Regions from separate parts of the Fictibacillus sp. 5RED26 genome, predicted to be linked through region 1. Evidence: riboswitches for the same ligand, from Rfam matches in the RefSeq annotation. Region 1 holds a riboswitch; each other region holds the start of a gene.
The links. A riboswitch is a leader RNA that binds a small molecule or an ion and turns the genes downstream of it on or off. The one in region 1 is predicted to bind cyclic di-GMP.

Region 1 (7,334 bases):
TCCCTATTGATGAAAATTTTGTCAAATATTACGATATAAGAGTGAAACAGATCGAATTTTCGTTAGGGAGGAAAAAAATGAAATTTGTTTTAAAAAGTCTTGTCCTTTTTTGTATGGTTTTCACTGCGGTTGCCTTCACTCATGCAGACGATGCATCTGCAGCAGCCTCAATCAACAAAACCTACTATGTAAAAGGTGATGTTGTTAACATTCGTTCTGGAACGGGAACAAATTATCCAACCGTTACACAAGTAAAATACGGAACAAAGCTACAAGCTTTCCAATACGCATATAACAGCAAAAAAGAAGTCTGGTACCACGTTACTTTGCCTAATGGGCAAAAGGGATGGATCGCAAGCTGGCTGATCACGTCAACCGCACCTGCTTTTACTCCTATTAACGCTCCACTTATATCTCAAATGCCTGAGCTTCCAAGGGGATGTGAGGTTACAAGTCTTGCGATGATGCTTCATCATGCAGGTAAAAAAGTGAGTAAGATGACTCTTGCTTATGAAGTGAAAGAAGATCCAACACCTTACCGTAAAGTCGATGGTAAAGTCTATTTCGGAAACCCTAACGTTGGTTTTGTAGGAAATATGTATACGTATAATAAGCCTGGTTACGGTGTGTATAACAAACCCGTTGAAAGCCTAGCTAGACAATACCTTGGAAGCCGTGTTGTAAATCTATCTGGTCAATCCTTTACAGAGGTCAAAAAACAACTCGATAAGAAAAAACCAGTGTGGGTCATAGCAAACTCATGGTTTACAAAGCTTCCTGAATCCCAATTTACATACTTCTACACACCACAAGGTAAGATTAAAGTGACGTACCGTGAGCATTCCGTCTTGGTAACAGGTTATAGCGGTGGATATGTTTATTTTAACGATCCACTTTCAAACCAAAAGAATAGAAAGCTTCGATTAAACAATTTCATTGCCGCTTGGGAACAGATGGGTAAACAAGCGATTAGTTATAACTAAACAAATATAGAAAAAAGCCAGCGTATCTTGCAACGCTGGCTTTTCTTTCATTAAGCTTAATATAGGAAGCAATCATTTTATTGGTTTCATGTTATCGTTGATGATTTAAAATACATCATACGATTTTTTATCATGATAATGTAAAAAGTTAAATTTTTCTGCGTAATTTTTGCTTTTACGTTCTAACTTTGTAGACACCGTCATAATTTGAGTTTTTCCCATTTGTTGTATCTTTTTCAACTTACTAATCTGATTCTGAGCCCACTCATCTGTTGAAACTTCATTGTAGTCAAAACCTTCCCACATGAAACCATCCATATACTTATGAGTATGTTGAATGGTTTCCATACCCCAATTCTGTACCATTAGGAGATTCGGAAATTTTCGATCACTCTTATCTAAAAAAGCAAGAAGTCCATCTAATTGCTTTTTATATATAGCAGCGTTATTCTCCAAATGTTCGTTGTCAATATTCCCAACGGTATCAAAGAAAACACCATTCATTCCTTTTGCATTAACTTGTCTTTCCATTTCATCCATTAAGACTTTATGATAGTGAACACTCGCTATATCCATTAGATAAGAATCCCATTGCTCATAATGAACTCTAGCACCACTTCTTTTGAAATAGTCACTATCAGCTAGAAGTTCCAATCTCTGTTTGTTCCACGTCGGTGTTTCCATAACACTAATATAACCAAGAACAATCGTGCCATTTTGTTGAAGATATTGAATCTGCTCTTTTGTGTATAACTGTGGTTCGATCACAACTAAATCGTAACTACTTAACTTCTTAAGAATACGATCTGTTGGTGCCGAATAATAAATCTTGTAATTTTTGACCTGTTGCAGAGTACTTTGTCCACTTTGAGCAGAACTGTGTTTAGGATGTAATGAAAAAAAACCAAAAGTAAAGATTGCCATGATTAATAACCACTTTTTCATAAAAAATTCCCCCGATTCATACGAGGGATGGGTTGGTTTCGCGGACTGGCAATCTTTATTCTATTGTTAGAATCGAAGACCCATATCTTTGCGTCCTTGGTTTTCACCAAGTTTGCCCATCACCACAGTATTAAATTAATTATTTCCATTTTATAGGTTTTGAATTCAAAAAACAATAGTGAATATCTATTTTTTAGAAAAATTGGAAATAAATCTTTCTAAAGAATTTTGATAATATTTAGGATCTCTTTTTGTGAAAATATGAAAATCAGCTTCGCCTACATATGATATTAATCGAAGGCCACCATATGTAAAAGAAAGCGAAGCCCCCACAGCTATTCCTACTCCATACCAATCAAAACCAAGCGGGAGCAACAATAGAGTTAGTACAAAAGTTATGATGAAAAATATGAAAGTAGTTATACAAGCTCCTCTTCGATCATCGAAGTATAGATGAAGAAGTGATAGTGTTAAAACAAGACTAATTGAAAAGACAGCTACTAGTGTAATCGGCATTAATTCAAAGAAATCAGCACTCCACTCGAACCACGTAACAAACCGAGGCAGCAATAAGAGGACAAGTAGAGTAAATAACCCTTGCGTTCTGATAAGACGAATCACTTCTTCTTTTAAGACTCTAATCATCACTTTCTTACTTTCTTGTATTTGATCTAAACTTCCACCTTCATTCACAAAGCCGTAAAACGTCCAATATTTTTTATAAAACCTTGTTTCTATAGAAACTATAAATGTCATCATCGTAGGAATAATAGTCAAGAAGGACCAAAATAGAGCTGTATCATAATCAGGGTGATAACGAAATGTATGCAGTACATTCACCGATCCCTCACCAAACCAAATAATCCAGTTACTGACCCAAAGCCCTAAACTATAAAAGACTCCTGTTAATAGTAAGTCAGGGTATTTATAGGTATACCTCACAAATCCCCATTGATTATGTAAGGGACGGTCTGGAAAACTGATAAATAGATGGTATAAAAGCCAAAGAAGTGTAACGAGCATCCCGAATGTAAAAATACCTAGCATAAGGGCGGCTCCTTTTATAACGGGAAGAGAACGTACAAGGTCTCCTATTGGCAACACCCAAAAGACAACTACTGTTATTAGTCCCCCGAAAAAAAAGGCGTACACAATATTCATATATTCCTTTGTCGCTGTGCTATATAAAAATAGTACCCAAATGAGGTTCATAACTAGAAATAATAATAAGACTAGCCAGTCGTACCAAAATGGTATGGGAGTTAGTAAAGCAAATGGAAGCCATAAAATAAGAGCTAAACCACATGTCACTTTTGCCAATCCAACACTTGTTGCAGCAACATCTTCAATTTTCCCAGTATAGAATAGGTCTGCTATGTATCTTGTTACCACGAGCTGAAGTGAAAAATAAATCACTTGTGAAAAAATAAAGGTGTATGAGATCGAAACGACAAACAATTCCCTCGTACGAAGATCTATATTATAATAATTCATTCCCCACTGAAGAAAAGTTAGAACAGCAATGGTGATCAACCACGGTCCTGAGGTTAGGAGGATGGTAAAACCATATGCCTTCGCTCGGCTAGAAAAGTAATCCTCTTGAAACATTTTTTGAAGTTGAAATCCTATTCCTGCCATTGTATTCCTAAACCTACTTCCTTATAAAGAGAACGATATCTCTCAATGACTTCACTTAGCTGGTACCTATGCTTGACTCGATTTAATCCATTTCGCCCATGAAGCTCAATTAAAGATGGTTCTTCCACATACTTTTCTATACTTTCTGCCACTTGTCTTGGATTTACTGGAGGAACGACAAAGCCTGCTGGTCCGAATAAATCAATATCACCACCTGTAATCAGTTCTTCACAATCTCCAACATTCGTACTGACAAAAGGAATACCGGCAGATAAACCTTCTAAAATGGCTAAAGGCTGCCCTTCTGAAATACTTGTTAACAATAATACATCCAGTTCAACTAACTTTGATTGCACATTGATCTTACCCGTAAATGTTATAGAGTCCTTTAAACCTAGCTCATTTACTAAGTTTACGCACTCTTGCACATACTCCTTGTCTTCATCTAATGGCCCAAAAATGTATAAATCAAATAGGATATTTCGTTTTCGCAACATATCGGCTGCGTATATCATTGTTATAATATCTTTAATAGGAACGACTCTGACGATGGCCCCTATCTGAATAGGAGTTTCATTAGAAAAGTTCTTTCTCTGTAATGAAGAATCTGAAAGTGTTACCCCGTTTGCAATTACCAGTTGCTTGGATTTAGGCGCTCCCAAACGCTCTTGAATCTTTGAATTTTTTTGAAATAGCGTAATTAGTTGTTCAGCTCGATCATAGGCAAGTTGACTTAAAAAATAAAAAAATTGAATCCATCTGTTTTTATAGATCATTGGAATCCAATCTGATTTTAATATCTCCTCCTCTCGTTCTCGAGAGTAAATCCCATGCTCGGTAACAAGTAACGGTATATCTTGTTGTGCGGAAAGATAAGCTCCTAATACACCTGCATAACCAGTAGACGCAGCGTGCACAATGTCATATTCATCAAAGTCACTTTGGAGTAGATGAATAATAGGTTCATATTTATTACGAATCATCCAAAAGTAATCAATGAAAGAGCTTTGGAGCTTTTCTTCTTTATAACAAACCTGAACAATTTCCCAAAATTCACGGCTTCTAAAGAACCCCGATGGATTGCCGATGATACTTGTATCCCCTAAGAAACGCATGGCTTTCCCGGATGTATCTTTCGACAAAAAGAAGGATAGTAAGACGTCTCTATTTTCATCACTCAAATTAGGATAGATTGGGTTTTCTTCCTTTACTTCCAACTTGTAAACCTCAACTGATTTTCCGTTAGCAGGAAGTTTGTATTTCCAATCCTCTTTCGTTATGGCAGAACCACTTGGCATAATAGAGATGATGGTGAAATCAAACTCAGGCATTTCACTAATTAGAGTATGGATCCACGAAGAAACTCCTCCGCTAACAAAAGGATAACTTCCCTCGGCAATGATGGCTATCTTCACCTATGACTCACCTCTCTTAATAGGAACTATCGTTTTGCCCTTGAAAGTTTCAATCGTATAAAGCCCATTAAATCCTTTAATACCAGACACTTTATACCCATCAAAAGCACCTGTTTTCAACGTTTCATTGTCGTTTAGACGAATTAGAAATACACTTGGTGAAACTAGATTTTTGCCATAAAGAATAATCTTGTTTTCTTGGTAATCTATCTTCATTTCGGACTTACTATAAGCTGTGTACAGCTTTTTTGCTTCTTGAGCAGTAACACCTTTTAAAAACGGATAGGTTTCATAAATCTTATTCAAATGTCGATCCAGTTCAACATTTAAATCTGGCCATCTGTATCCTTTGTTTCGATAAGGATCCAACAAATCATCAGGATGAATGAAATGTGAAAAGATTCCGGCATTAGCTAGTGCGTCAGCATATGAAAACCGTTCATACAGATCAGGAGCGTATCCACTGGAAACACGAGGTAAGTTAAAATAACCTGCGTTGTCGTCGTAGCCAAATTCTTGGATAAACGAACCTTGTTCAGTGCCGCCTAGGTATAAAGAAGAAATCGTATTAATAGAAGGTGCGCTTCTCTTCAATGCTTTTAGTCCAGTTGTATTTATTACATTTGATGGTGGTACATAAGTTTTAATCTTATATTTTGGAAATAAGTGCTCATGCATTTTCATAACTTGGGTTGTAGCGTTTTCCATTTGTTCTTGATTAACCCATGGGATATATCCATAGTCTTTAGCTATCGGTTCGTTCTTTGTCACAAGAGATTGATGATTATATCCATGTAAACTTAACTCGTCTCCATTTTGAAGAGCATCTCGACCGTAAAATAAAAATTTCGCTTGATTTTGTTTGATTAACTGTTCGGTATTCATTCTCTGATCGGAGCGATATGTTCCAATAAAAGCATGTGTGTACTTTAAACGATATTTATTTTGTAAATCCTTCATATCCGGCCACCAAATGGTCTTAAAAAAAGAACCAACACTTGTATTGAATGTCGGGGTGATATTCTCATGATCACCGTCAGGAAATGGAGCAGGGAAATCATCAATAAAAAAGACACTCATTTCAAGTCGCCCAGAAACAAACCTGGGTGGCAGTAAGGAAAGAGATTGTAACAACAGACCTCTTGCGCCTTTTCCTTGAAGCATGGTTCCGTTCCAATACGCAACTTTCCCTTTTCCGTAGGAATGATACCAAAGTATAGGTGTTCCTTGGCTTTTTACATAAACTTCACTGTCATTCTGTAGGGTAAGATCAAGAGAATTATTCGGTATTTTACCGTCTTGATCTTCAATATCAGGATAAATAGGGGCAAAAGACTTTGTAAACGTAATACCATTTAAATCGTCTTGATGATAACCGTTAACCTCTTCAATCCCCATCACATCATTGAGGTCAGGATGGAAAAAGCGTAATCCAACAAATAGTCTTCCACCTTCATTAACAAAAGTTCGAATATTATCCTCTTCAGCTATCGCTTTTTTCTCATCAAGGATAATAACGATTGTATAAGGAGTAATAGCGACCTGGTCTAACGTTTCAATATAGGAGTAAGACAATTTCCCTAGTTCAAGAGATTTATTCAGGTGGCGTAAGGAGGGATTATTCTTAAGAGATTTTTCGTTTCCTAACACGAGAATGTTTAGTTGATCACCTTCAACATCTGACAAAACAGTTGGAAGTAAACCATGTTTCATCATTTTTATCTCCTGTTGAGGAAATAGCCAGTGAATCTCTCCAATTCTAGAAATTTGTACAATAATTAAGCAGAGTAAGGTGATAAGTAAAACTGACCAAACCACTTTATTCGTGTCTTTCATCGTTCTTCATCCCTTTATTAGTTCCAGCACAGACTGAAGTCTTAATGGAATTCTTTCTGAGTAGTGTTTCTCTATTTTTGCTAATACTTTATTGATTTGTTTCTTATCATGAGCCATATAGTAATAGTTAAGCAGAATGAAGTAACATTCGGCCGTATTTGGGAAGTGAGAGATTACCTTTTCTGACAATGAAACTGCCTGATTCTCTTTGCAGTTTTCCCAATAAAATATGGCTAATTGCTCGTAGAACAAAACCTCGTTAGGAAATTGTTTAATCGCCTCCTTCAAAAGGTTTTCATAGGTTTCTTTCTTTTCTTTCAACAAAGTATCAGAAACAACATCACTCGTTAGATAATCTTTATAGACATACAAAATATTCTTGTAGCCTTGTATGCTGCTATTCTCACGTAGTGATAACAACATGTTATTAATAGTTGTTTCATACCGTTTATTTAATAGATTTAAAGCTGTAGCAGCATAGTGTGCTGTTTCTTTATTTGGCTCACCAACTGCTACC
Region 2 (7,334 bases), 290 kb from region 1:
TGACGAGTATGCTTGGTGCATACGCTCCGTCTACTCAAACACAGCCACCTCTTCAATAAATGACTTAAACGAGTACCGATAATGGTGCTCGTTTTTACTTTTACACATACTGAAACAGGGATATCATGAGAAGAAATAGAAAATTTTATAATCGTCGAAGGGCTCGACAACGAGAAATGAATTTGCCATAGTAATGAGTGGACTTATATTTTGTACTGAAACTCCAGGGGGTTAAGGATATGAAAAAGGGAACAGACTGGCGGTATCGTGTATCGAATAGAGAAGCCATCATGGGTACAGTGCTTGCCATTTTGAACTTTATTTGGTGGTATGCGTTTGCATACGGTCTAGGCGGACGTCCTATTAAAGAATACACATACATACTTGGCTTTCCATCATGGTTTTTTTATAGCTGTATCGTAGGATTTGTTGTTTTTACAATTTTAGTTTGGATTATGGTGAAGTTCTTCTTTAAAGAGGTTCCGTTTGAACTTGATGAAACGAACGAGAATGAGGAGGGAGATGTCCGATGAATTGGGATGTGATTCTTCCTTTAGTAATCTTTTTGATCTCAGTGTTCTTTGTAGGGATTTATACATCTCGGCACATTAGAAACGGATCGTCATTTTTACAAGATTACTTCTTAGCAGGCAGAGAACTTGGTGGATTTGTTCTTGCGATGACGATGGTAGCGACATACGGAAGTGCGTCGAGTTTTATCGGTGGACCTGGTGCAGCCTATCAATTAGGACTTGGTTGGGTGCTACTTGCTATGGCGCAGCTTGTGACAGGATACTTCACCCTTGCTGTGCTTGGTAAAAAGTTTGCTATCGTTGCACGAAAGATTAACGCAGTTACACTGATAGATTTTCTAAAAGCACGATATGAAAGCAAGTGGGTCGTTATTTTATCTGCAATAAGCATTGTGGTCTTCCTATTTTCTGCAATGGCCGCTCAATGGGTAGGCGGGGGACGGTTGATCGAATCGTTTACCGGAGTTTCCTATACGACAGCGCTTTTCATCTTCTCTGGCTCTGTCCTCGTGTATGTGATTGCCGGCGGCTTTCGTGCGGTTGTAATCACAGATGCAATACAAGGTGTCGTCATGGTAATCGGAACCGTCATCATATTGGCCGGTACGATTATCGCAGGTGGGGGTATCGAGAACATCATGAGCGAGTTGCGAGCGGAGAACCCGAATCTTATTTCGCCTTATGGTTCTGATCAATCGCTTACTCCTCTCTATGTATCATCGTTTTGGATCTTGGTTGGTGTTGGAGTCGTAGGATTGCCGCAAATATCGGTGAGAGCGATGAGCTACAGAAATGCAAAAGCGATGCATCGGGCGATGATCATCGGAACGTTTGTTGTGGGGTTCATCATGCTAGGTATGCATCTAGCTGGTGTATTCGGAAGAGTCGTGCTACCGGGAATTGAAGTGCCGGATAAAGTGATGCCGCTTTTAGCACTCGAAGTATTGCCAGGGTGGTTAGCCGGTATCGTGTTGGCAGCGCCTTTAGCTGCAGTCATGTCAACGGTGGACTCAGTGCTCTTACTCGTAAGTTCTGCAATTATTAAGGACGTGTATATTAATTACATCAAACCAGATGCTGAAGAGCAATTTGTAAAAAAATTGAGCTTTGGGATAACAGCGGTTGTTGGACTGAGCGTATTCGCAATGGCGATTAACCCGCCTGACTTGTTGATCTGGCTGAATCTGTTTGCCTTCGGAGGACTAGAAGCTGCCTTCATATGGCCAATCGTATTGGGGTTATATTGGAAAAGAGGAAATGCGAACGGAGCGATTGCCTCTCTGATCGTAGGGGTAGGATCCTATATGTTCCTACATCTTAACTATCCAAATCTTTGGGGCATGCACACAGTAGTGCTGCCAATCGTACTTTCCTTGATTGCCTACATTGTGGGAAGTTTCACAAAGGGGGTCAGACCCCAGACAAATACATTCTAGAAGACAATGTCCACACTCGGTGGACATTGTCTTCTTTCATTTCTCACCTTCAGCACCATCTTCTTTTCTACAATAAAATACTAAAAAAACAATTTATAGTAATATCTTACTAAATACCCATTTACAGAGAATGTGGCTGGTGGTAATTTTATATCAGAATATAATTAGATAAGTGTGGAGCTGTGAAGGTTATTCTGTATGTGGGCGCTTGGAATAACTGAAGCTAGTAGCGCAACCGACCGCTTTCTTTATTTGTTCTCTAGATAAAGGAAGGGGTATTTATTATGGAAATTTCACGCAAAGAAAAATTCAGTACGAAGAAAAAGACAACTAAGAAATGGCCGAAGATAGTTTTAGCGACTACGATTGCACTTGGTGTAGGTACTACATCTGCGTATGCAGCAAATCCAAATCTTGCAAACGACTTATATAATAAGATTATGGAATATACATACCAATCTGAGATCGAGAGTGAGTTAAACAAAGAGAAGAATGACTTGCTTAAGAATGTGAATGTAGCGATAAAAGGAATTGTTGCGGATGCCAAGAAGGATTTGGATTCTAACAAAGAAAAGATCATTCAAGACAAGAAAAAAGAACTAGAAACGCATTATAAACAAGAACTCGCAGAAATAACGAAAAGAAAGAACGAAGCAGTAAATAAAAAGACCGAGAACATGAGCACGGATGCGACACGTTCTTCCGAGCAAAAGAAAGCGGACATTTCTTCAGCCATTCAAAAAGAAATTCAAGAGTCTGATATAAATAAAAAATAATAACTTATTAAAAGAGCGGAATCTTCATTCTCCGCTCTTTTCCTTTTTCTGATATCCTAGAATATAGAAAATCTATGAACGGAGACAACACTATGAAAAAACTATTTCTAACACTTGGGATCCTCTTTGCTGTATACGCAACGGCCATGCTGCTTCAAACGACCAACATGGATATGGGTCTTGCGGTTTTCTTCTTGTTAGGTGCATTTTTCTTCATCCTTTTCTTCCGTTACAACACAGCTATGAAACTATTTAAAACGTACAAAAAAACGACGCTGACCGTCCTAATTACAACCATTCTATTTGCAGCAACGCTAGAAACTCTTATTCTTACATCTGCCAACACTGATCCTGAGAAGGTTTCCTCCAAGATAGATTCGATCCTCGTACTTGGTGGCGGAACGAAGAACAATCGACCAGGTGCTGTCCTAAAAGGTCGGCTAGATCAAGCTCTCGCGTACGCAAAGGAACATCCAAATGTTATCTTCATCGTAAGCGGTGGTCTTGGATTTGGTAAAACGACGAGCGAAGGATCTATCATGAAAAATTATCTCGTTGAGAATGGAATTGAAGCGGACACCATTCAGATTGAGGAAAAAGCTACGAGTACATACGAAAACTTATTATATACAAAGGAAATGATACAACCGAGCGACCAACTGCTTATAGTAACGAGTGACTTCCATCTTTTCCGAACAAAGATGATCGCAAAGCGTGTTGGCATTGAGGCAGAGGGACTAGGCTCACCGTTGAGAATTTCTTCTGTCCCACAAGCTCACGTTAGAGAGTATATGGCGATCATAAAAAGTTATTTTACTGACAGATAGAGGAGGGTGGCTTCCATGAACAAAAATAAGTATCATTGCTGCGCGACTTGTATAAATTTTAAACCTGAAAAAGCGAATCAAGGGATGCGCTATCACTGCGTGCGTTTAGGGTATGAGACGAAACCAGACTATCAGTTCAATTGTTGGGAGCCCAAACCTCACGTGGTGGAGCTCATGAATAAGAAAAAATAATTTTTGGAACAAATTAACACAAATGCCTTGCATTACAAGTTAGTGCCGCATATACTAATGGTATATCTTGTTATGCAAGACATTCTTTTTTTTATCTATAACTCTTGTAATACAAGATAGTGAAATGAGGTGTAGCACATGTCGAACACTCAAATGTTAAAAGGAATTCTCGACGGCTGCCTTTTAGCCATCATCAATGAAGGAGAAGTTTATGGCTATGAGTTAGCTGAAAAGCTTGAGACATACGGATTTCAACAGACGAGTGAGGGAACGATCTATCCACTATTAATACGAATGCAAAAAGAAGAACTTGTTACGACGACGCTAAAAAAATCAACGGCGGGGCCAAGGCGGAAGTATTATTCACTTACCTCAAAGGGCGAGGAAGAACTTCAAGCATTTATTAAAAGATGGAATCAACTTAGTCATTCGGTCGATCAAATTTTACAAAAGAGAGGAAGCGGAAAATGAATGCGTCCAAACATACGTTAACAGCTGAAAGTCAGGATTTTTTAGATAACCTAAGCCTTTACTTGTTTTCGAGTGGAAAAAAAGAGGAAGAGGTGAAAGAGATCGTAGAAGAGTTGGAAGATCACCTGATCGAAGCAGAAAAGCGCGGAAAATCAGTATCTCACATCATCGGCCATTCACCAAAAGCTTATATGGAGCAGCTTTCAGAAGAAATGTCTTTTGATTTCAAATGGCTCTCTTACTTGCCGATCATCGTTCTCGGTGTTTTCGCCTATGTTTTGCTTGGTGATTCGATAAGAGGAGGCGTGCAGTATACATTGCTTCAAGTGGTTGGTTATCCAGCGGTTTGTATCATACTCGTGCTTTTCTATTTAAGAATGTTCAAGTTCTTAGCGAGCACTAAGCTTTCTAAAACAAAGACCATCATCACCACATTGACCTTAGGAATCTTACCGATTTTGTTCTTTTTAGGTCTTATGTTTGCAAACGATGCCTATAAGACTCCGGTCGTCATCAAGCTTGGAGCAACAGGAAACATTATCGCCGCACTCCTTGCTATCTCCATCTTTATTGGAATCGCTTTATGGAGCAAAACCTGGTTTACAATCGTCATTCCAACCATGCTTTTTCTACCTGAATTTCTAATCAGTCTGACCTCATTCGAAAAAGAAACGAAAGCCATTTTAACAATAAGTGCGCTGTTTGTAACACTTATTATCTATAACGTGTATACGTTTAAAAAAGCGAAAAAAGAGAACCGAATCTAAATGGTCGGTTCTTTCTTCTGAGTAAAATGTGGTTGCTAAACAACGTACTTGCACTGAAAAAGCTTACAATGTTACATTGTGTAAGGCTTTACACAGCAAATAAGTGGAAATACTGTTGATAGATGAAGTGATCTAGAATAATGGTAAGATCACTGATACAGAAAGGAAATTTGATATGAATCTCCAACTTCCGATTGAAATAAAAGAAAAACTGCAGCAAGATGCAGCAAAACGACTAGAAAATCTACCAAATGAATATAAAGAATTAATTGGGGAGCAGGGATATACAGCGCCTGATGCAGCATTGATTGAGGATGCCGTGATCGCGCTTGCTCTCGGAAAAAATGTATTGTTGAAAGGACCGACGGGGTCAGGTAAAACAAAGCTTGCAGAGCTTCTTTCAAACGTGTTCGGTCAACCTCTGCACCAAGTCAACGCCTCTGTCGATCTTGATGCTGAAGCGCTTCTTGGTCATAAGACGTTAAGCTATAGCGAGGGTAAACAGGAGATCGAGTTCATTCCTGGGCCAGTCACAAGAGCGGCAGCGAACGGGCATTTTCTCTATATAGATGAGATCAATATCGCAAAACCAGAAACGCTACCGATCCTAAACGGAATGCTCGATTATCGACGTACGATTGCTAACCCTTTCACAGGTGAAGTGGTAAAAGCGCAGCCTGGTTTCAATGTTATCGCAGCGATTAACGAAGGATATATCGGAACAGTTCCGTTGAACGAAGCGTTGAAAAACCGTTTTGTCGTGATCGAAGTGCCTTACATTCAAGGTGATACGTTAAAAGAAATGCTTAAGAACCAATCTCAGCAAAAAGACGAAGAGGTACTATCCAAGTTTGTTCAGTTGTCGTCAGATTTGATCGGGCAAGCAAAAGCAGGTCATCTGTCTGAAGATGCAGCATCTATCCGTGCGTTGCTAGATGCAGCCGATCTCTCTGTTTATTTGCCGGCGAAGCGTGCCATTCAGCGCGCGATCGCAGACAAGCTCGAAGATGCGCGCGAACGCGCCCTCGTTGCAAACGTAGCCGCAACCCTGTTCGCGTAAGCTGGGAAATGGGGTCAGACCCCATACAATTTATTTCCCACGACGATTTTGGAGGTTTTCCCTAGATGAAATTCCTAGTATTTGCGGATACGAAAATCGATTCTTTTGTTCACATGCAACTGATTGATCTTTCCCGCTCACTCTCAAAAGTGGATAAAATGGACGTTTCGTTCTCGTATCACTCGTACCTTGAACGAAACAGCGGCGTCACACACGTCAGCCAGTTCTGGAACCCATACCCGCGCGAAATTCAGCTTGAAGGCTGGAAATCGGATGTTTATTTGCGCAGCTATGGTACTCAGTTTCACACGGACGACCATGTGATCTGGGATACCTTGAAGCAATTGAAATCTCATCCGCACCGTGAATTTCTCAAGCAAGTCCTTCTTTTTGCAGAAGATTATCGATTAGAACAGATCTGCGTGAAGAACCGACCGGGGATGAAGCATGCTTTCAAGCTCCGAAAAGAAACGTTTCAGGTTCATTACAACCGTGAGTACCGAAAGCATATTCAGCAAAAGCGTACACTTGATGCGCTTTTTTGCCATATCATTCTTTTAGCGAACAAACGATTTGTGGCCGTGCCAGAGGAGACGCAGGAACTCTATCAAGAACTGCGATCTCATTTAACAAAACTTACAACGGCAAAATCGACTGAAGAAATAGCGGCTATCATCAGCGAAATGGCTGCTATCACTCAAGAACATACAAACTTAAACGATATGAAAACCGCATACCGCAGTTTCAGCGATCAATCGCAGCAAGCGGATAAAACCAGTGAGACCGCTCAAAGCTTTGACGACCTTACACGCAACAACGAAACGAAAACGAAGAAAACGATCACCAAGGATGAAGATTCAGACAAGGATAAAGACGATAAAGAAAAAGAGTCTCATTCCTCTTGGCATGATGAAACATCTGACCCGCAGGATTCGTTTTTACAAATGGACCTTGATCAGGGAACAAACACAGATTTGTTAGGAGAAGGTGCGAGGGAAGCGGAGAGTGGTGACGCGGTGTTCGGATCGGTTCAAACGAGCGCTAAAAGTACAGACAACAACGACTTCGACACCCAAAATGAGCATGAAGCCGAAACAGACAACAACCAAAATGGTTCCGACTCTGCAAACCACTTCCCATACGGAGAGGTGAATAAAAACGTCACAGAGCATTTTGTGCCAGCAAAACCGGTAACACTCGACGAAATTGCTCAATACGACGAATATAACCAAGAGATCGCGCCATTCGTTTCGCAGCTGAAACAAAACTTTT
Region 3 (7,334 bases), on a different contig from region 1:
CTTCTAATTTAAATAAATGGGAGGTGTTGGTATGAAAGTAAAGTATCAGATTACAACTAAACTTATTAAGAAAGAATGGAAGCAGCGTCCAGGAGGTAATCGTATACCACGCTATGCGGTTGCGCACGATACTGGTAACCCTAACTCTTCGGCTCAACAGAACTATGAATATTTCAACAGCAGACAACTAGAGGCTTCTGCACACGTATTCATAGATGATAAACAGATATTGATGATCATTCCATTGCAAGAAAAAGCTTGGCACGTTCGCTCTAACGTATCGGATGCTAATGAATGGGCGATTGGGGTAGAGTTATGCTATGGACCTTCCATAGATTTTAACAAAGCTTATAGCCGTTATGTATGGTTTTTTGCGTATTTATGTGAGATGTACCAATGGGACCCTGCGCGGGACATAAAAGGGCACTTTCAGCTAGACCCAAAAAGAAGGACAGATCCTTTAAACTGTTTTCATCAATATGATAAAACATTTCCATTTTTCATTGAGGATGTTAAGTATGAGCTAAAAAAGTTTGTTGTTAACCAGAACGAGTTTAAAGAACTTGTCACTGCAGAAGAAAAGCTCTATAAGGTGCAGATTGGGGCATTCACATCTAGAGAGAATGCCGAAAACCTTTCTAGAAAAGCTAAATCTGCAGGATTTGCTGTTCATATTGATTACTCCTAGAAACAATCAATGCGAAAACAGCCTCGAGAGTAGTTGATTTTCATTCCAGGTAATAGTAAATAAAACAAAAATACTTGCCTCTTAAGTAAGGCAGGTATTTTTTTCTAGTATAAAAAGAACGTTTGTTCGCATATAATATAAAAAAGGAGGTTGCTTCGTGACTAACTTATTAATGAGATGCATTCAAGAACGGGTTGGAATAGAAATGATCTACCTCTCGCAAAAAGGTGATATCTCGCACCGTTTTGTAATTCCATACTCTTTCGACGGTCATATAATAAAGGGATACTGCTCGGCAAAAAAGCAGATTCGAAGTTTTCACATAAGAAACATATTATCCGTACATTCACGTTTTTTGTCTTCTTGAGATTGGGGGGATTGTCGTGCAATATGGAAGCGAAGAAGAGCGTTCGCTTATTGAAAAATTTGTGATGTATCCGATTTTACTTACAGTTTTTAATCGCGATCTGCAGATTATTTGCGGCTCTCCATTTAAATTGAGACAGCCATACGTTGCATTAGTAGAACAAATTATGAATCAAATCAGCAAAGATCTATTTGATGTACGAATTGAATTGAGAAAAAGAAGAATTAAAGTAATGGATGCACGCCGTGAGGAAGATATTACAGAATATGAAATCTTTATTAGGGGTTATCGTGAAATTATGAGGTTTCCAAACATTCATCTAAAAAACAAAGCAGAAACACTTATGCTTTCTTATCTACAAGTGACCGTAGAATAATGGATAAAGCATGCCAGTTTCATTTTCAATAACATCTGTATACAATGAACGTATTGCAGAAACATAAGATGATGATAATAGGATTAGAATTTGAATTGAGGAACCTTATGGAACACTTTATCCAGCTAGCTAGACAATTGAACAGAGAAATAATGATTGAAAGTCGCAGCCCATTTGATCCGGTATGTCCGGTGAATACACCACACCCTTGGCAGATGCTGGGCTGTGGGAACTATGCAGCGGTGTTTTCACATCCTGAACATCCAGCATATGTAGTTAAGATTTACGGCAGGGATGAGCATGGATTATTAGAGGAAAAAAAGGTTTATGATCGACTAGGAACACACCCTGGATTTTCTGTTTGTTATTATTCCGAACAACGTTTTTTAATCTTAAAACGTATTGAAGGAATGACTCTGTACGACTGTGTGCATAAAGGTGTAAAAATTCCTGAAAATGTGATTTATGACATCGATGAAGCAGTGAGGCATGCAAAAGACAAAGGATTGTTTCCTAACGATGTACATGGAAAAAATGTCATGATATCCAATAATAGAGGAATTATTGTAGACGTATCTGATTTTAGCCGATACGAAACTTGCAGGAAATGGAAAGATTTAAGGAAAGCTTATTTTACATTTTACAAGAAAACGCTGTATTACTTTCCAATAAAGATTCCTTATATTGTTTTGAATGGAGTAAGGATTGGGTATAGGTACTATAGAAAGTTAAAAATATCCAAAAAACAAAGCCTAAAATAATAGGATTAAAGAACTATTAAAATCATTGGCACAAATTACCTTAGTAGGATATAATAACTATAAATCAATAAAAACCTTTGTTATTAAGGGCAAACCAGTTGAAAAGCTGGGACGCAAAGCTATGGGCCTAAAGTATGGTGAACATGCAATGGCAGCCGGTTGCCAAAGGGAAACGGACTCGTGTTTAGACACAAGCGTTTCTATGAAGCTTTATTCTCGTATTTTGTAGTTTCTCTGCAGGAATAATGTGTTCATAGAGGTTAAAAGTATCTAAAACATAAATTGAAGCCATTCCCTTTATTAGGTGATGGCTTTTTGTATGTAATTTTTGAGGGATTTGAGGGGTTGTAGAATGGAAAACTTCCAACTAGACTTACGCGCACTCAAAAAAAACTTGTTACCAGAATTTATGAAGTCTATTCCAGCCATGATACATACACACAAAGAACATCTAAGAAAAAATGAAGACTTTCATACGTTTCTAAACGGTTTTGTTGAGCAATACGAGAAGATACTAGAGAAATTTTTACGCGGGATTGTGCATGCAGTGTTTTTAGAAGAAGAACGATTCAAATCCTTTTTAAAACAAGGAGAGCAGAAAGCGTTTCGATCAGGTATTCATTTTTTAAGGCATCAACGAATTCCTCATCAAGCACTTGCGTGTTTTACAACGAGTATTAGTGAATCCGTTTTATTTGAAGTGAAAAAAGCAACGTCCAACGAGCCGTTAGTTATACAACTATTTATGTTAGATCGCTGGAACCGGATTTCTCACCATGCTGTTACAGGATTTCTAAGCGGTTTCTCTTCTCAACAGTTTAAAGATCTTAAGGAGATTAGCATTCGTGATCCATTAACAAATCTGTATAATCGTCGCTACTTTTATGATTGTTTAGAAAAGGAGCTAGAAAAGGCAAATAGACTTAAGCTTCCTCTTACACTTGTCATGTTTGATATCAATAACTTTAAATTAATCAATGACGAGCTAGGGCATCACGCGGGTGACGAGATACTTCAGCAGATCGCAGAACTTTCAAAGCGACTAAAATTGTTCTCTGGATTTAGATTCGGTGGAGATGAATTTGTTTTTCTTTTACCAGGAATTACTGAAGATGAAGCATACATCTTAACTGAAAAACTAGAGAGTCAGCTTATCGTTTGGAATGAATCCATCTCATTGGCATATGGTGCAATAGAATTACTTGCAGATGCATGTGAAAACATAGACTATTACCTGCAGCTTGCTGATGAGCGTATGTACACGAACAAAAGAGCTAGAAGTGAGAATAAATCACTGATTTGATCATGTAAAATAATGGGCCTTTCTGCTATGTTTTTCGCAGATCGTATAACGTAAAGGAAGTTGAACGCATGAAAGATTCATTTACGATTACGGAACACCGTTCTGAAACCATATCATCTTTGTTACGGTGGTTCTTTTTAATTCTTTGTATACCTGTTTTTTATTATCAACCTATATCAAGCGTCTTGAATTATGAAACGGATACTTTTCCGATCCTTTTTATAATCGGCATTATATATATGACATCCACACAAATTGTCTTACACCGATTGCCAGAGACGTCACTGTACTACCGGGTTTTTACAAGAGGTGGAATTGTTTTTGATTGTCTTGCTTATGCATGGTTGATGCAGCTTACTGGTGGAGCTGATAGTGCGTTTGTTGCTGTTGGTTACCTAATCGTTATCCATGCTGCTCTGTATTGGAGGTTAAAGGGCGCTTTTATAGTAGGAACAGTGAGTTTTACCATTCTCTGTTACTTTTTTATAAGAGATAGTGGGTACTTGAACACGCTCTCTTCCTTTGAATTTTTAATGAAGAGCATCTTCTTATGGTTGATCGCTTTTTACGGCGGTGTGATTGCCTCAAAAGAAAGACAATATTATTTCGAGAAGAATATGTATCAGCTTCAATCTGAACAAGACTATTTAACAGGTTTGCTGAATCATCGAAAATTTCAAGAGGACGTATTGGAAAAAACAAAACAGAATAAACCTTTTACACTTGTATTATGTGATATTGATCGGTTTAAAATGTTTAACGATCAGCACGGCCATTTAATTGGTGATGAGGTGCTCAAGCTTGTAGGTGCAACGTTTAAACGCTTCATTACTTTAAAAGAAGGAGAAGCTTATCGTTACGGTGGAGAAGAGTTCGCCTGGATTCTCCATACTACATGCAGAACAGAAGTGAAAAATACGATTGAAACGATCAATAAGCATTTAGAAACCTTTCCGTATATATCAGGTGATAATGAGTTATCTGTTACACTTAGTTATGGCATTGCGAGTTATGTAGAAGGTGAGAAGCCTTCGCAAATGATTCATAGAGCTGATGTGCTGCTATACGAGGCAAAGGCGGCAGGAAGAAATACGTTCAAATTGGATACGGTCACAATGGAGGAAAATCAGCTATCAATATAGCGGTTTTCCTTTTTTATGTTTTTCGTTCCTTGGTGCACTCTCGTGCACTCTCGTCTACCCGAAATGATGGTATCTGCCTTTTACAAATATTATTCGTTTACGTAACTATCCTATAACTACCAGGAGGATGTGCTTCTTTTTAAAGGTCGTAGCCTTTGATGTCATAGTAGATTATGAGATAATGAAGTTAGAATTCAAGTGCGGAACAGGGGATGAACATAATGAGTTTGCAATTTATTTTGGGACGATCCGGCAGCGGAAAGTCCCACTCTGTATTTAAGGAGATCCAAAGAGAACTTACAGAACGTCCTTCAGGAAATCCGATCATCTATCTTGTACCAGATCAGATGACCTTTCAATCGGAGTATAAGCTTGCATCAACGCCAGAATTATCCGGAATGATGCGTGCACAAGTCTTTAGTTTTTCAAGGCTTGCTTGGCGTATTCTTGGTGAGACCGGTGGTTTGACAAGAATGCACATCACATCTACTGGAATAAGAATGATGCTTCGGAAAATCGTCGAGCATAAAAAAGAAGATCTTAAAATCTTTCGAAAAGCCTCTGAACAAAGTGGTTTTTACGAATTACTTGAGTTGATGACTACAGAACTTAAACGATATTGTGTTAGTGCAGAAGATCTTTCGTGGAATGCTGAAACACTGCTTTCTCTCGGTCAAAAAGAAAATAATAAAAAAGTGCTTCAGGATAAATTATCAGATCTGAGTGTCATTTCGAGCTCCTTGGATGAGGCACTGATTGGGAAGTATGTAGATTCAGAAGATTATTTACGTTTGCTTCAAGCAAAGATTCCTTTATCCGAGAGCATTAAAGAAAGTGAAATTTACATAGATGGATTTCATTCGTTTACTCCACAAGAACTTGAAGTTATAGCGGGATTACTGGCACACGCCAAAAAAGTGACCATTGCACTCACTGTCGATGAATCTTTTACTATGGAGTCAGAACCTCATGAGCTAGATTTGTTTTATATGACGAAAAAGACGGCTCAGACGCTAACAGCACAGGCCAAAGAACTTGGTGTATTCGTTGAGGAACCAATCTATCTTCATGAAAAGCCTAAGTATAATTCAAGTGCTATCGCTCATATCGAAGAGCAGTATGATCGAAGGCCGGCCATACCATCTTCCAAACATGAAGGTGTTGGAGTAGCGGCAGCTGTAAATGTTCGGTCTGAAGTTGAAGGAGCGGCAAGGAAAATCGCAGAACTCGTTCGTGACCACGGATATAGGTATCGCGATATCGCAGTTACAGTCCGAAATGCTGGTAGTTATCAAACACTGATTGAAACGGTATTTACAGATTATGAGATACCTGTTTTTCTTGATCAAAAAAAATCTATGCTTCACCATCCACTGATTGAGCTTATACGTTCTTCACTAGATATTGTCTTAAAGAATTGGCGCTATGAAGCAGTTTTTCGAGCTGTTAAAACAGATATGCTCTATCCGCTTGATGAGATAAGAAAAACGACTTCTGAGATGAGGCGTTGTATGGATGAACTTGAAAATTATGTGTTAGCACTTGGTATTCAAGGCAGAAGGTGGACAGATCCTAAACCTTGGAAGTATAAAAGATTTAGAGGATTCGAAGCAGAAGATTTTGGAAAGACAACTCGTGATGATGAAAAAGAACAGCTGATCAACGATATGCGGGACATGATTGTATCTCCTTTGAGTCGTTTATCTAAAAACCTATCAAACAGCAAAAATATCATCCAATATTGTAAAAGTCTTTATCAGTATCTTGAGGATTTAAATGTACCGATGAAACTTGAACGCTTGAGACTTCATGCGGAATCAGCAGGTAAATTACGGTCAGCATCTGAACATGGCCAAGTTTGGAATGCGGTTCTGGGTCTCCTCGATGAGATGGTAGAGTTGACTGGTGAGGAAGAACTTTCTAAAGAAACGTGGATGCAAATGCTTGAAACAGGGCTAGAGAGTCTTAAATTTGCACTTGTTCCTCCTTCTCTCGATCAAGTACTAGTAGGAACGATGGAAAGATCTCGTTTTACGGATGTAAAAGTGAATTTTGTTCTTGGCGTAAACGATGGAATCATTCCGTTAAAACCTAAGGACGATGGATTGCTTTCAGAAGATGAAAGAGAGGCTCTGGATCGAAACGGTGTGGTGCTAGCACCGACGGCACGCAGAAAGCTGCTTGATGAACAGTTTATGATCTATTTGGCTTTAACGAATGCTAGTGATCATCTGTTTGTTTCATATGCCCTAGCAGACGAGGAAGGGAAAACGATGCAGCCTTCTATGGTCATACAGCGATTGCATGATCTTTTCCCAGATTTAAAGGAAGAACTATATCAAAATGAACCAGCTTTACAAAACGATTTGGATTTTGTGCAGCATCCAATAAAGAGTGTATCTTTTTTAAGTACGCAGCTCAGAGAATGGAAAAAAGGTTATCCGATCTCTTCCGTTTGGTGGGATGTATACAATTGGGTCGTCAGAGACAAGGATTATGATTTCTATGCAAAGCGAGCTCTGTCTTCTCTCTTCTATTTTAATAGAGAAGCACCTCTCAGTTCATCTGTATCAAGAGATCTTTATGGTGATAAGATTTTAACGAGCATCTCGAGAATGGAGCTTTTCCAATCATGTCCATTCTCTCAGTTCATGTCGTATGGTCTGAAGCTTAAAGAACGGCAAATGTACAAACTTG

Region 2: it holds a riboswitch for cyclic di-GMP, as region 1 does, so the genes downstream of both, IHV10_RS09090 (hypothetical protein) here and IHV10_RS10520 (endo alpha-1,4 polygalactosaminidase) in region 1, are expected to answer to the same signal.
Region 3: it holds a riboswitch for cyclic di-GMP, as region 1 does, so the genes downstream of both, IHV10_RS04235 (GGDEF domain-containing protein) here and IHV10_RS10520 (endo alpha-1,4 polygalactosaminidase) in region 1, are expected to answer to the same signal.

Annotation. Positions count from the first base shown of each region.
Region 1 covers NZ_JACZDU010000002.1:452,740-460,073, reverse strand. Annotated here, with positions in the region: gene IHV10_RS10525 (C39 family peptidase) at 78-983, shown strand; gene IHV10_RS10520 (endo alpha-1,4 polygalactosaminidase) at 1,089-1,928, opposite strand; cyclic di-GMP riboswitch class I at 1,965-2,055, opposite strand; gene pelG (exopolysaccharide Pel transporter PelG) at 2,115-3,566, opposite strand; gene pelF (GT4 family glycosyltransferase PelF) at 3,554-4,981, opposite strand; gene IHV10_RS10505 (DUF2194 domain-containing protein) at 4,982-6,697, opposite strand; gene IHV10_RS10500 (tetratricopeptide repeat protein) at 6,824-7,334, opposite strand, start outside.
Region 2 covers NZ_JACZDU010000002.1:160,170-167,503, forward strand. Annotated here, with positions in the region: gene IHV10_RS09075 (spore coat protein) at 1-59, shown strand, start outside; gene IHV10_RS09080 (YhdT family protein) at 240-533, shown strand; gene panF (sodium/pantothenate symporter) at 530-1,969, shown strand; cyclic di-GMP riboswitch class II at 2,137-2,219, shown strand; gene IHV10_RS09090 (hypothetical protein) at 2,254-2,745, shown strand; gene IHV10_RS09095 (YdcF family protein) at 2,838-3,572, shown strand; gene IHV10_RS09100 (hypothetical protein) at 3,588-3,764, shown strand; gene IHV10_RS09105 (PadR family transcriptional regulator) at 3,903-4,235, shown strand; gene IHV10_RS09110 (HAAS domain-containing protein) at 4,232-5,002, shown strand; gene IHV10_RS09115 (ATP-binding protein) at 5,178-6,062, shown strand; gene IHV10_RS09120 (vWA domain-containing protein) at 6,128-7,334, shown strand, end outside.
Region 3 covers NZ_JACZDU010000001.1:789,261-796,594, forward strand. Annotated here, with positions in the region: gene IHV10_RS04220 (N-acetylmuramoyl-L-alanine amidase) at 32-688, shown strand; gene IHV10_RS04225 (hypothetical protein) at 1,072-1,431, shown strand; gene IHV10_RS04230 (serine/threonine protein kinase) at 1,539-2,192, shown strand; cyclic di-GMP riboswitch class I at 2,271-2,359, shown strand; gene IHV10_RS04235 (GGDEF domain-containing protein) at 2,545-3,495, shown strand; gene IHV10_RS04240 (GGDEF domain-containing protein) at 3,564-4,637, shown strand; gene addB (helicase-exonuclease AddAB subunit AddB) at 4,859-7,334, shown strand, end outside.